Haloferula helveola: one gene and its partner. The protein of the gene in region 1 interacts with the protein of each later gene in a pairwise test. Links are inferred from orthologs where the notes say so. Each region holds a gene or a part of one and is shown in the gene's direction. Other genes may lie near its edges.

The links.
Region 2: the proteins of ligA (region 1) and leuS interact in binary tests that used the Escherichia coli proteins (3 or more experiments, as listed by UniProt). The link is inferred for Haloferula helveola from one-to-one orthologs.

What each region holds. Positions count from the first base shown.
Region 1 is NZ_AP024702.1:4,571,556-4,576,193, reverse strand. What follows is about bases 728-3,680. They hold ligA (NAD-dependent DNA ligase LigA), read left to right. Parts: upstream 728-1,052; coding sequence 1,053-3,308; downstream 3,309-3,680. Other genes in these bases: HAHE_RS17210 (hypothetical protein), read left to right, coding at 3,366-3,680; lepB (signal peptidase I), read left to right, coding at 728-990. Also shown: HAHE_RS17230 (CopG family antitoxin), read left to right, coding at 1-15; HAHE_RS17225 (VanZ family protein), read left to right, coding at 50-433; more of lepB, read left to right, coding at 430-727; more of HAHE_RS17210, read left to right, coding at 3,681-3,923; HAHE_RS17205 (DMT family transporter), read right to left, coding at 3,942-4,638. UniProt on the Escherichia coli protein: DNA ligase that catalyzes the formation of phosphodiester linkages between 5'-phosphoryl and 3'-hydroxyl groups in double-stranded DNA using NAD as a coenzyme and as the energy source for the reaction.
Region 2 is NZ_AP024702.1:2,952,497-2,959,333, reverse strand. Bases 1,546-4,649 are described here. They hold leuS (leucine--tRNA ligase), read left to right. Parts: upstream 1,546-1,873; coding sequence 1,874-4,426; downstream 4,427-4,649. Other genes in these bases: HAHE_RS10865 (YceH family protein), read right to left, coding at 4,479-4,649. In the rest of the region: HAHE_RS10885 (thioredoxin family protein), read left to right, coding at 1-18; HAHE_RS10880 (thioredoxin family protein), read left to right, coding at 36-473; HAHE_RS10875 (SRPBCC family protein), read left to right, coding at 608-1,531; more of HAHE_RS10865, read right to left, coding at 4,650-5,102; HAHE_RS10860 (YkgJ family cysteine cluster protein), read left to right, coding at 5,192-5,635; HAHE_RS10855 (hypothetical protein), read left to right, coding at 5,731-6,720.

The sequences.
Region 1 (4,638 bases):
CTTCGGAAGCAGTGAGTTTCCCCAGCCTCCCGGGTTTCGCAGCACCCCGATGAACGCCTTGCGCAGGCCCGCCCCGTGGTTCGGCGCGTTCGCGGTCTGGTTCGGCGTTCTATGGTGGCTCTCATCGGGGGTTCCCGACTTCCCGGAAACGCTCCAGTTCCGTTCGTCGGACAAGATTCTGCACATCGGCTACTTCTTCGGGGGCGCCGGATTGCTTTCGGCCGGACTTTTCCTGCGCCACCCGGACGCACCCGCACGGAAGCGCATCGTGGTTTCCGTCGTCGCCCTGACCCTCGTCGGAATCCTTGACGAGTTTCACCAGAGTTTCGTTCCCGGCCGGCAAGGAAACGACCCCTATGACCTCGCCGCCGACATCATCGGAGCGTTACTGGGCAGCTTCGTATTCCAACCCTTCCGGCGCTTCCTGAAATGAGCACCTCCGAGAAGCGGCGCTTTCCGAAGCTGGCGATCGTGTCCATCGCCCTGACCCTGATCCTTCTGGCCCTCGTGCTGACCGGAACCGTCAAAGTCTTCAACATTCCCACAGGGGGCATGGCGCCAACGGTTCAGAGCGGCGACTCGATCATCGCGACCCGGACCTACCGCGCTGCCGACGGGTTCGAACGGGGAGAAGCGGTGATCTTCCACCCGCCGCACGATCCGTCCTCGTGGTATGTCCAGCGGATCGTGGCGATTCCCGGTGACCGGATCGAAGTCATCGACGGCCACCTTGTCGTCAACGGCCAAGCAGCGCTTTCGCCGGAAGACCTTCACTCCATCCCGCCGGATCGCAGCCGGCTGCCACCACCGTTCCTGACTTTGGCACCCAGCTACCCCCTGACCGTTCCTCCGGACGAGTTCTTCATGCTGGGCGATAACTTCGAGAACAGTCTCGACAGCCGCTACTTCGGAACCGTCCCGGCGGAAAACATCACCCACACGCCCCGGCGCATCATCTGGCCGCTCGATCGCGGCAGCAAGATCGACTGATCGATCTGAGCCGCGCGGGCCTTGGCAGCACGGAGTTCCCCGGCAAGAATCCCCCAGATCCCATGGACGACCTCTTCTCCCAGTCGCCGGCAAGCGAGAAAATCGACGCGCTCCGCGCGGAGATCCGGCGCCACGACGAGCTCTACTACAACCGGGCGACGCCGGAGATTTCCGACGCGGACTACGACAAGCTGTTCCGGGAGCTCGAAAAACTTGAGGAAGCCCACCCGGAACTCGCGGATCCGAACTCACCGACCCAGAGGGTTGGCGGCGATCCGATCGAAGGATTCACGCAGGTGAAGCACCTCGTGCCGATGCTTTCGATCGACGATGTGTTCGAACTCGACCCGGAAACCACCGATACGCCGGAGTCTGAGCTCATCGAGTTCTACCAACGACTCCGCAAGAACCTGGGACGCGACGATATCGACGTGACCGTGGAGCCGAAAATCGACGGCGTCGCAGTCTCCCTGGTCTACCGCCACGGCACTCTCGACTATGCGGCGACCCGGGGCGACGGAGAGACCGGCGACGACATCACTCACAACGTCCGGACCATCCGCAGCGTCCCGCTGGAGCTGCCCGGCGAAGCTCCTGAGCTTCTGGAAGTCCGGGGCGAGATCTTCATGCCGAACGAGGCCTTCGCCGCGATGAACGCCGAACGCGACGAGCAGGGCCTGCCGACTTTCGCCAATCCGCGTAACGCGACCGCAGGAACCCTGAAGCAACTGGATCCCAAGAAGGTCGCTGAGCGCCCTCTTGCCTTCCTCGCCCATGGCCTCGGCGCCTACGAGGGACCGGAACTCGCGACCGAGGACGGGTTCGCGGCCTTGCTGGAGAAACTTCGGATCCCGCGCAACGAACCCCTGATTCACGCGACCGATCTCGACAAGCTCCTCGAAGCGATCGGCCGGATCGATCGTGAACGCCATGACCTCGATTACGGAACCGACGGCGCGGTGGTGAAGGTCTCCAGTTACGAGGAGCGTCGTACATTGGGTTTCCGGTCCCGCGCGCCACGGTGGGCGGCGGCCTACAAATTCCGGCCCGAGCAGAAGGAAACCCTCCTCAAGGCGGTCACCGTCCAGGTCGGCAGAACCGGAGTCCTCACGCCGGTCGCGGAGCTGGAACCGGTGCTCGTTTCCGGAACCACCGTTTCGCGTGCCACCCTTCACAACGAGGAGGAAATCCAGCGCAAGGACGTGCGGATCGGGGACACCGTCCTGATCGAAAAGGCGGGCGAGATCATCCCCGCGGTCGTCAAGGTCATCGACGGCAAAAGGCCGCCGGACTCGAAATCCTTCTCGCTGTTCGATCACGTCGGCGGCAAGTGCCCGTCGTGCGGCGGACCGATCGCCAAAGAGGAGGGATTCGTCGCATGGCGCTGCGGGAACTTCGAGTGTCCGGCTCAGGCGGTCTCGAAGATCAAGCAGTTCGCCTCGCGCAAGGCCCTTGATATCGACGGTGTCGGCGAAACGGTCGCCGAAGCATTGGTTTCCCGGGAACTTTGCTCAGCACCGCTCGATCTCTTCGCCCTGTCCGAGGAGCAACTGGCCAACCTCAATCTGGGCAGCGACGACGAACCCCGCCGCTTCGGCGAGAAGAATGCGGTCAAGGTGATGGCCGCCCTGGAGCGCGCCCGGAGCAAGCCTCTCGACCGCTGGCTATTCGCGATGGGCATCCGCCATGTCGGAGAATCCGCGTCAAAAGAGCTTTCCAGACTTCATCGGACCCTGCCCGAACTCGCCTCCTCTCCGATCCTGATGGCTCTGAGGGAGTCCGCGAAACTTGAGGAGGAGCGCAAGGCGGTTTCGCCGCGCAACAAGGACCATCCTCCGGCGAACGACGAAGAAAAGGAACACCGCCAACAGGAACACGATCGGCTGAAGGAACGGATCACCGAACTTGCCGATCAACTCGCCCCCTATCAGGTAAGCCCCGACGTCGGCCCCGTTGCCGCCGAGAGCGTGCTCGCGTTTTTCGAATCGGATGCCGGTTCACACGTGCTCAAACGCATCGACGAGCTCGGCCTGGAGCCCGTATCCGGCAACCACCTCCCCGAACCCGGCAAGGCCGATACGTCCGACATGCCGCTTGCCGGCAAGACGATCGTGATCACCGGCACGCTCAGCATGGGACGCGATGAGATGAAGCGCCTGCTTGAGTCGAAAGGGGCGAAGGTCAGCGGGAGCGTGTCGAAGAACACCGACTACCTCGTCGCCGGCGATGGAGGAGGATCGAAACGGGATAAGGCGGAGAAACTCGAGGTGAAGATCCTGAACGAGGAAGAGCTTCGCGACCTTGTTCCCGACCTCTAGCCCGAGCCGAAGCGACTTCGTGCGCAACTCCCCGCAGGGTCACGGGTTTGTGTTGGCATGAGAACGTTCTCTGCCCTCGCGCTTTCCGCCATCGCCGCCGCGCTGCCCTGCACCGCGATCGAGACCGCCAAACCGCTGGTCTCGATCTCGGTCAAACAGCAGACGCTCACCGCCGATCACGATCGCAACGGTCGGTTCGGTGACAGGTCCGAAAAGACCGTTACGCTCCGGGTTGAGATCCGAAACAGCAGCAGATCCCAACTCGAAGACGTCAAACTGAGCGGAATCGCACTCGTCGTGCGCGAGGGCGAGCGTTCGGAGACCGTGCGCCGTCACGAACTGGCTGCCGTTGAACTTCCGGCCATGAAGCCGAACGAGAAGGTCACCGTTGACCTCGGGAAGATTGTCTTGAGCGAGTACGAGTGGGGCGGCAGCAAGACCGAAGAATCCCTCGAGGAGTGGAAAGTCGTCTGCATGCAGGGTGACAAGGAAGTCGGCAGCGAAGTCACCGAGGAGTATTCGATCCTTGCCGTTGAGCAGGCAAAACAGGAAGAACCGGAGCGTCGGCGTTTCGATCCGACCGACTTCCGCGACCGATTCAACAGACGTCGTTGAATCGCTGCAGCTCCTATCTCACCGGACCCTCTGAGCCATCACGAGAGATCCGACCACGAGAGCGGCTCCGGCCAGCAATCCCCAACCCGCAGACTCCCCCTCCAGCAGGAGGAGGGACTCCGTCATGCCGGCGAGCGGGATGAGGAAGCGGTAACCCGCAAGCAACGGTACAGGATGCTTCGTCGACAGATGGTTCCATAGCCCGAAGGCTGAGGCGGAGACCACCGCCAACCAGAGAGTCAGGAGCATCACTCCCGGTGTCATCAACCTCCCCGCTTCGACGAAAGCGGGCGCTCCTGCGATCAATAGTAAGAGCCCTCCACCAAGTAGCGAATACCCCGTCGCCGCGCGGGCGCCGATGGTCTCCCGCATTCGCCCGAACTGGATCAGCCCGACCGCTCCCAGCCCCGTGGCCAATACCATCAGAGTGGCCCCGAGAACCGGTTGACCCGCCCCGGCACCGGGCGCTGCGGTGGCAAGGGTGACTCCGACCCCACCGATCGCGATCGCAACCCATTGCATCCCACTGGGCCGGGGTGCTCCCGCCATCAGCGGCGCGAGGACCATCCACCAAAAACTGCCGGTGGCGGTCAGCAACCCGGTAAGGCTTCCACTGGCAACGGCGATCGCGAGATAGAAGAACAGATACTGCCCGAAAGTCTGGGTGAGGGAAAATCCCAACAACCTGAGTTTCGGAGTCGCGCGGAACTCCCTG
Region 2 (6,837 bases), 1.6 Mb from region 1 along the record:
CGCAAGGATCTCGATTGAACCGACCTCCACCTCCCATGAAATCCCTGATTCAGACCGTCGTTCTCGTCGCCCTCAGCACCACTGCCGCATTCGCGAGCGGATGGGGCACCGACTGGGAAGCCGCCAAGGCCCAGGCCAAGAAGGAAAACAAGCCGATCCTCATCAACTTCACCGGCACCGACTGGTGCGGCTGGTGCATCAAGCTCGAGAAGGAAGTCTTCTCCAAGGAGTCCTTCAAGGAATACGCCAAGGACAACCTCGTGCTGATGGAGGTCGACTTCCCTCGCAAGAAGGAGCAGTCGGACGAGCTGAAGGCGCAGAACAAGAAACTCGACAAGGAGTTCAAGGTCGAAGGCTACCCGACGATCTACCTCGTCGATGCCGAAGGCAAGAAGCTCTCCGGTGACATCGGCTACCGCGAAGGCGGTCCCGACGCCTACGTCGCCCACCTGAAGTCGCTGCTCAAGAAGTAACGCGATTCCCCTCTCACCACCCCGCCCGGCCCCGCGCCGCGGCGGGGTTTTTCTTTGTCCCGAGGCCTTGCTATCCGCTTCCCGGACTCTCCCCAATTTGGCATTGGAACATTGCAACCTGAGCCTTCCTCCCCATGCCCTCCTTCGACGTTTCCCGCTCCATCCACATCGAGGCCTTTCCCGACGCCGTCTTCGCCGACGTGCGGAATTTCCGGAAATGGCCCGACTGGTCGCCGTGGCTGATCTGCGATCCGCACGCCAAGCTGACCTATGCCGACGACGGCAAGCGCTACGACTGGGAAGGACCGGTCTGCGGCAGCGGCATCATGAGAATCACGGGTGAGTCGGAAGGCTCATCGATCGACTACGCGCTGACTTTCCTGAGCCCGTGGAAGTCGGAGAACACCGTCGGTTTCCGCTTCGCCGAGAAGGATGGCGGCACCGAGGTCACCTGGACCATGACCGGCTCGCTGCCGTGGTTCATGTTCTGGATGAAGTCGATGATGTCCGGCTACATCGGCGCCGACTACGACCGCGGGCTGCGGATGCTCAAGGACCGCATCGAGACCGGATCCGTGCCGAGCAAGCTCGAGTTCCCCGGGATCGTCGAGCTCCCGGAAACCGCCTACGCCGGCATCAACACCGAGTGCCCGATCGATGAGATCGGTCCCCACATGAGGGAGAATTTCGCTCAAATCCGCGAGTGGCTGGAGGAAGCGGACCTCAGCCCGAGCGGGCCTCCCTTTTGCTCGGTGCTGAAATGGTCGCCCGCCGCCAACGTCTGCCGCTACACCGCCTGCGTTCCGTTTCTTCAGGCGCCGGACGAGGGCCCGGCCGGATTTGTCTCCGGCAGCCGCCCCGCCTGCCGCGCCTACCAGGTCCGTCACACCGGCGCCTACCGCCACCTTGGCAATGCGTGGGCCGCCGGCATGATGCATGCCCGCTCGAAGGTCTTCCATGGAAGCAAGCGCCTCGCTCCCTTCGAGACCTACGAGAGCGATCCGGAAACCACGCCGGAAGACGAGCTCGTGACGATCATCCACATCCCGGCGAAGTAGCCGTGGATGGTGCGCGGACTTCAGTCCGCATTCTATCGACCGGATGCGGACTGAAGTCCGCGCACCATCGAAGTGGCCGTCCTGGGAGGATCATCATGGACCGCGAGCTTTAGCTCGCCCCGGAACCCCGGCCACCGGACCGTCGGGGCGAGCTAAAGCTCGCGGTCCATGCTGCAGCCGCATCCCACTCTCAGTCCGACCGCCCATCCCCCGGGGTTTTTCTTTTCAAATTCAGGCGGTTCCGCCAATTTCCGCGCCCCTTCTTCGCCCGTCGGGCTACGAAGGGCAGGCCCATTCCCGCCATTTGGCATGGGAACTTGAGCATTTGGCATTTCCACCACCATGTCCGACGACCGCCGCAAGCCCTACCCCTTCGATGAGTTCGAGCCCGCTTGGCAGAAGCGCTGGGACGATGAGAAGACCTTCCGCACGCCAAATCCGGGCGATGCCGATTTCGATGCTTCGAAGCCGAAGTTCTACGTCCTCGACATGTTCCCCTACCCGTCCGGCAGCGGCCTGCACGTCGGACACCCGGAAGGCTACACCGCCACCGACATCATCGGCCGCGCCAAGCGCCGCCAGGGATTCAACGTGCTCCATCCTATGGGCTGGGATTCGTTCGGCCTGCCCGCCGAGCAGTACGCGATCAAGACCGGCCAGCACCCGCGGGTCACGACCGAGGCCAACATCACCACCTTCAAGCGCCAGCTGAAGTCGCTGGGCTTCGGCTACGACTGGGATCGCGAGATCGCCACCACCGACCCGGAATACGTCCGCTGGACCCAGTGGATCTTCATCCAGCTCTACAACTCCTACTTCGACGAAGAGGCGCAGAAGGCCAAGCCGGTCAGCGAACTGGAAGGCAAGGGCTGGAGCCGCGAGCAGATTGACGCGGTCCGGCTGGCCTTCATCCACGAGGCGCCGGTCAACTGGTCGCCCGATCTCGGCACCGTCCTCGCCAACGAGGAGGTCGAGGAGTGGAAAGCCAAGGGCCACACCGTCGAACGCCGACCGCTGCGCCAGTGGATGCTGCGGATCACCAAGTATGCCCAGCGGCTGATCGACGAACTGGAGCCGCTCGACTGGCCGGAAGGCATCAAGCTGCTGCAGCGGAACTGGATCGGCCGCAGCGAAGGTGCGGAAGTTCACTTCGATCTGGAAGGTCATCAGGTGACTGTCTTCACAACCCGTCCGGACACCCTGTTCGGCGCCACCTACATGGTGCTCGCTCCCGAGCACCCGCTGGTGGCCGAAATCACGACCGACGCGCAGAAGTCGGCGGTCGAGGAATATGTCGCGGCCTGCGCCAGCAAGTCCGACCTCGATCGCGGCGACTTGAACAAGGACAAGACCGGCGTCTTCACCGGTGCTCACGCGATCAATCCGGTCAACGGCGAGAAGATCCCGGTCTGGATCGCCGACTACGTCATGATGGGCTACGGCACAGGCGCGATCATGGCCGTGCCGGCGCACGACGAACGTGACTTCGAGTTCGCCAAGAAGTTCGAGCTGCCGATCCTGCAGGTGGTCCAGCCGAAGGGCGACGAGGACTGGCAGGGCTATACCGACCATGGCACCGCGGTGAATTCCGGCTTCCTCGACGGCCTGCCGACCGCTGAGGCGAAGGCGAAGATCATCGAGTGGCTGGAGTCGGAGGGCAAAGGAGTCCGTAAGATCCAGTACAAGCTCCGCGACTGGCTGTTCAGCCGCCAGCGCTACTGGGGTGAGCCGTTCCCGCTGCTGTGGGACAAGACGACGGGCGAGCACACGACCATCCCCGAGAGCGAGCTGCCGCTGCTGCAGCCGGAAATGGAGGATTTCAAGCCGACCGGCGACCCGCGCGGCCCGCTGGTCAAGGCGACCGACTGGATCAACTACAGCGACCAGTTCGAGCGTGAAACGAACACGATGCCCCAGTGGGCCGGCTCATGCTGGTACTACCTGCGCTACTGCGACCCCGGCAACAACGAGAGCTTCATCGGCCAGGAAGTCGAGAGCTACTGGAGCGGCGGCACGGACAGCAAGGGTATCGTCGATCTCTACGTCGGCGGCACCGAGCACGCGGTGCTGCACCTGCTCTACGCCCGTTTCTACCACAAGGTCCTGAACGACCTCGGCCACCTGTCGACCAACGAGCCGTTCAAGAAGCTGGTCAACCAGGGCCTGATCCTCGGTGAGGACGGGCGCAAGATGTCGAAGTCCTTCGGCAATGTCGTCAATCCCGACGACGTGGTCCGCGACTACGGCGCCGACGCGCTGCGTCTCTACGAGATGTTCATGGGCCCGCTCGAGCAGGTGAAGCCATGGCAAATGAAGGGCGTCGAGGGCATCTCGCGCTTCCTCGCCCGCGTCTGGCGCGTCGCATTCGAACTGAACCAGGCCGGCGAGTGGGAACGCTCGTCGAAGATCCAGGACGTGCCGTGCGACGACAAGGCACTGCTGAAGGTCGTCCACGAGACGATCAAGAAGGTCACCGAGGACATCGAGAAGATGTCGTTCAACACCGCGATCTCGCAGATGATGATCTGCACCAACGCCTTCACCGCCGCCGACGTGGTGCCGCTGAAAGAGTTCACGCAGCTGTTGCACGTGCTCAATCCCTTCGCCCCACACCTCAGCGAGGAAATCCACGCCCGCCTCGGCGGGGCCGAACCGCTCAGCGAGTCGGCTTGGCCGGCTCACGACGAGTCCGCGCTGATCGAGTCGGAGATCGAACTGGTGGTCCAGGTGAACGGCAAGCTGCGCGACAAGATCACGGTGGCGAAGGACGCGCCGAAGGAAGAGATCGAAGCCGCCGCCCAAGCGGCCCCGAAGGTTCAGGAACAGACTGAAGGCAAGACGATCCGCAAGATCATCGTCGTCCCCGGCCGCCTCGTGAATATCGTGGCGAACTGACGGAGTGGCGCTCTGCGAGCGCCATGAGTGGGCGAGGCGGCCTCCCGGCCGCTCACTCCCCGAGCTGCGCCTTCAGCTCGGCGACCTGCATCTCCAACGCTGCCAAGCGCTGTTCCATTTCCTGCCGCCAGTCGGCGCCGGCATCGAAGTCGGCCTCCGGCTCCGCGCCGGCATCCTCGGAAAGCAGGTGCCGGAAGGTCTCGACCCGTCGCCCGCCACCCGCCGGCAACCGCTCGACCAACGGGCCGTGCGGATACTCGATGAAGCCGGTCAGGATCTCCTCGACCTCGTCGAGCGAGGCGAAGTCGTGCATCCGCTCCGTCCGCTGCTTCAACTCGCCGGCCGTCTGCGTTCCGCGCAGCAGCAAGACCGTGAAAACCGCCCTCTCGGCGGAAGTGAGCGCGAGCAGGTCGCCAAGGTTGTGTTCGAACTTAGGAGCCCGGCCGCCGAGCATCCGGGTGACGAGGTAGTCGTCCGAAAGCTGCCGCAGCGCCTCCTCCACCTCCGAAGCCGTGAAGCTCGTCACCGGATGGCGCGAAGTCGCCTGGTTGCAGGCCGTGACCAACGCGTTGACCGTCATCGGGTACTGGTCGGGCGTCAGGACTTCCTTTTCCAGCAAGCAACCCAGCACCCGCGCCCCGACCGCGGTCAATTGGAGTTCCGGAAAGTGTTTCATCAGGCCGATTCTCAACCTCCCCCGGCCAAAAGGGAACCGGCAAACTCGCCAACCTTGATCCCCGCGGTCGCATCCCCTCGAATCGGTCCATGAAGCGCGACCCCGCCCTCAACGAAGCGATGCGTGAGGTGCGAGAGATCTACGCCGAGTGGAGCCACCGGCCGATCGAGCGGAACTGCACCGGGATCGCCGATTGCTGCCGGTTCCGGCTGGTCGGTCACACGCCTTACCTGACGAAAGGCGAGGCATTCGTGGCGGCCAAGGCGTGGCGGGCGGCGGGCCGGAAGGAGTTCGAGATGCCGGCCGACGGCTCGTGCCCGTTTCTCCATCCGGAAAGTGGCAAATGCCGCATCTACGACGGTCGGCCCTTCGGCTGCCGGACCCATTTCTGTGCCGCCGCCGGCGGTCCGGCGAAACGCGAGGACGTCCGCGACCTGATCCAGCGACTGGAGGAAATCGATGCCCGACTCGGCGGAAATGGTGCCGTGAGTTTGCCGACTGCAGTGCGCGATGCGCTGCGTTCCCTGCGCTAGACCGGTGCGAATGCGCAGGTGGCGGATCCTTTTCCGGAAACCCTTTGCATTTCCGTAAGATCAGGCGTAGCCCCGGAGTGTATCCTTAGGACTTTATGAACACAAAACACACCCCACGTATCGCCCTCCTCCTCGGAATCCTCAGCGCGAGCCTCGTTCCGGCCGCGTTCGCAGACAAGAAGCCGGCCCCCGAGTCGACCCAGAAAATGCTCAGCGAGAGTTTCAGCACGCTCGCCGACACGCTGAAACAGGCCGAACAACAGGTCCAAACCGCCATCCGCGAGCGCGATCTGGCGATCGAGACGGTCAAACACAGCAAGAAGGTGATCGGCGAGAAGGACCAGCTGATCGAACAGCTCAAGAAGCAGCTCGCCGAAAGTCAGAAATCCGCCACCGAGTGGGAGAAGAAGTCAGTCGCCCACGCCAAGGCCGAGGCCGAGTGGAAGAGCAAGGCCGAGGCGCAGGCACAGCGCCTCGCGATCGGCCACGCGGCTCAGGAGAAGCTGGTCCACTTCCACGGCCGGCTTGAGAAGACCGTGAAGGAATTCACCGCGCTCGAAAGCGAACTGAACCACCTGCGCAACGAACTGAAGGAGCCGCGGAAGATGGCCGAGCTCGTGAAAGAGAACGAAAAGCTCAAGGTCGCGACCGCCACGATGGACAAGAAGATCCACGAGATGTCGAATGGCTTCGCGGAATCCAAGAAGTTGAATGTCGCGACCACGACGGAACTCGCCAAAACGAAGAAGGAACTCGGCGAGCTGCGGGAGCAACACGCGCAATTCAAGTCCGAGATGGAAGCCCTCGTGCAACGAACCGCGGAGAAGGGCCAGGCTGCACTGAAGAAAGCCCTGATGACCGCCAACGAGGCGACCCAGGAAATGATGGCGGCCAAGGACCGCGCCGATGCCACGGCCAAGAAACTCGAGAGCCTTCAAAGCCAGACCGGCAAGATGGAGTCCCGACAGCAGCAACTCAGCAAGGAGCTGAACGAGCGGGACAAGACGATCAAGTCGCTGCGCAACAAGCTGGAGCAGGCGGAAGCCAGCAATCCGAAGAAGAAGAAAAAGGGCGCTGACGCCTGATCGACCCTCCGCCCCCCTTCCAGCCGCGCCTCCGACTCCGGGAGCGCGGCTTTTTCGTGCAAACTCGCCGGCTTCCTCAGCGGCGGAATCCAAGCCGCCCACACGAAGCGATTCCCG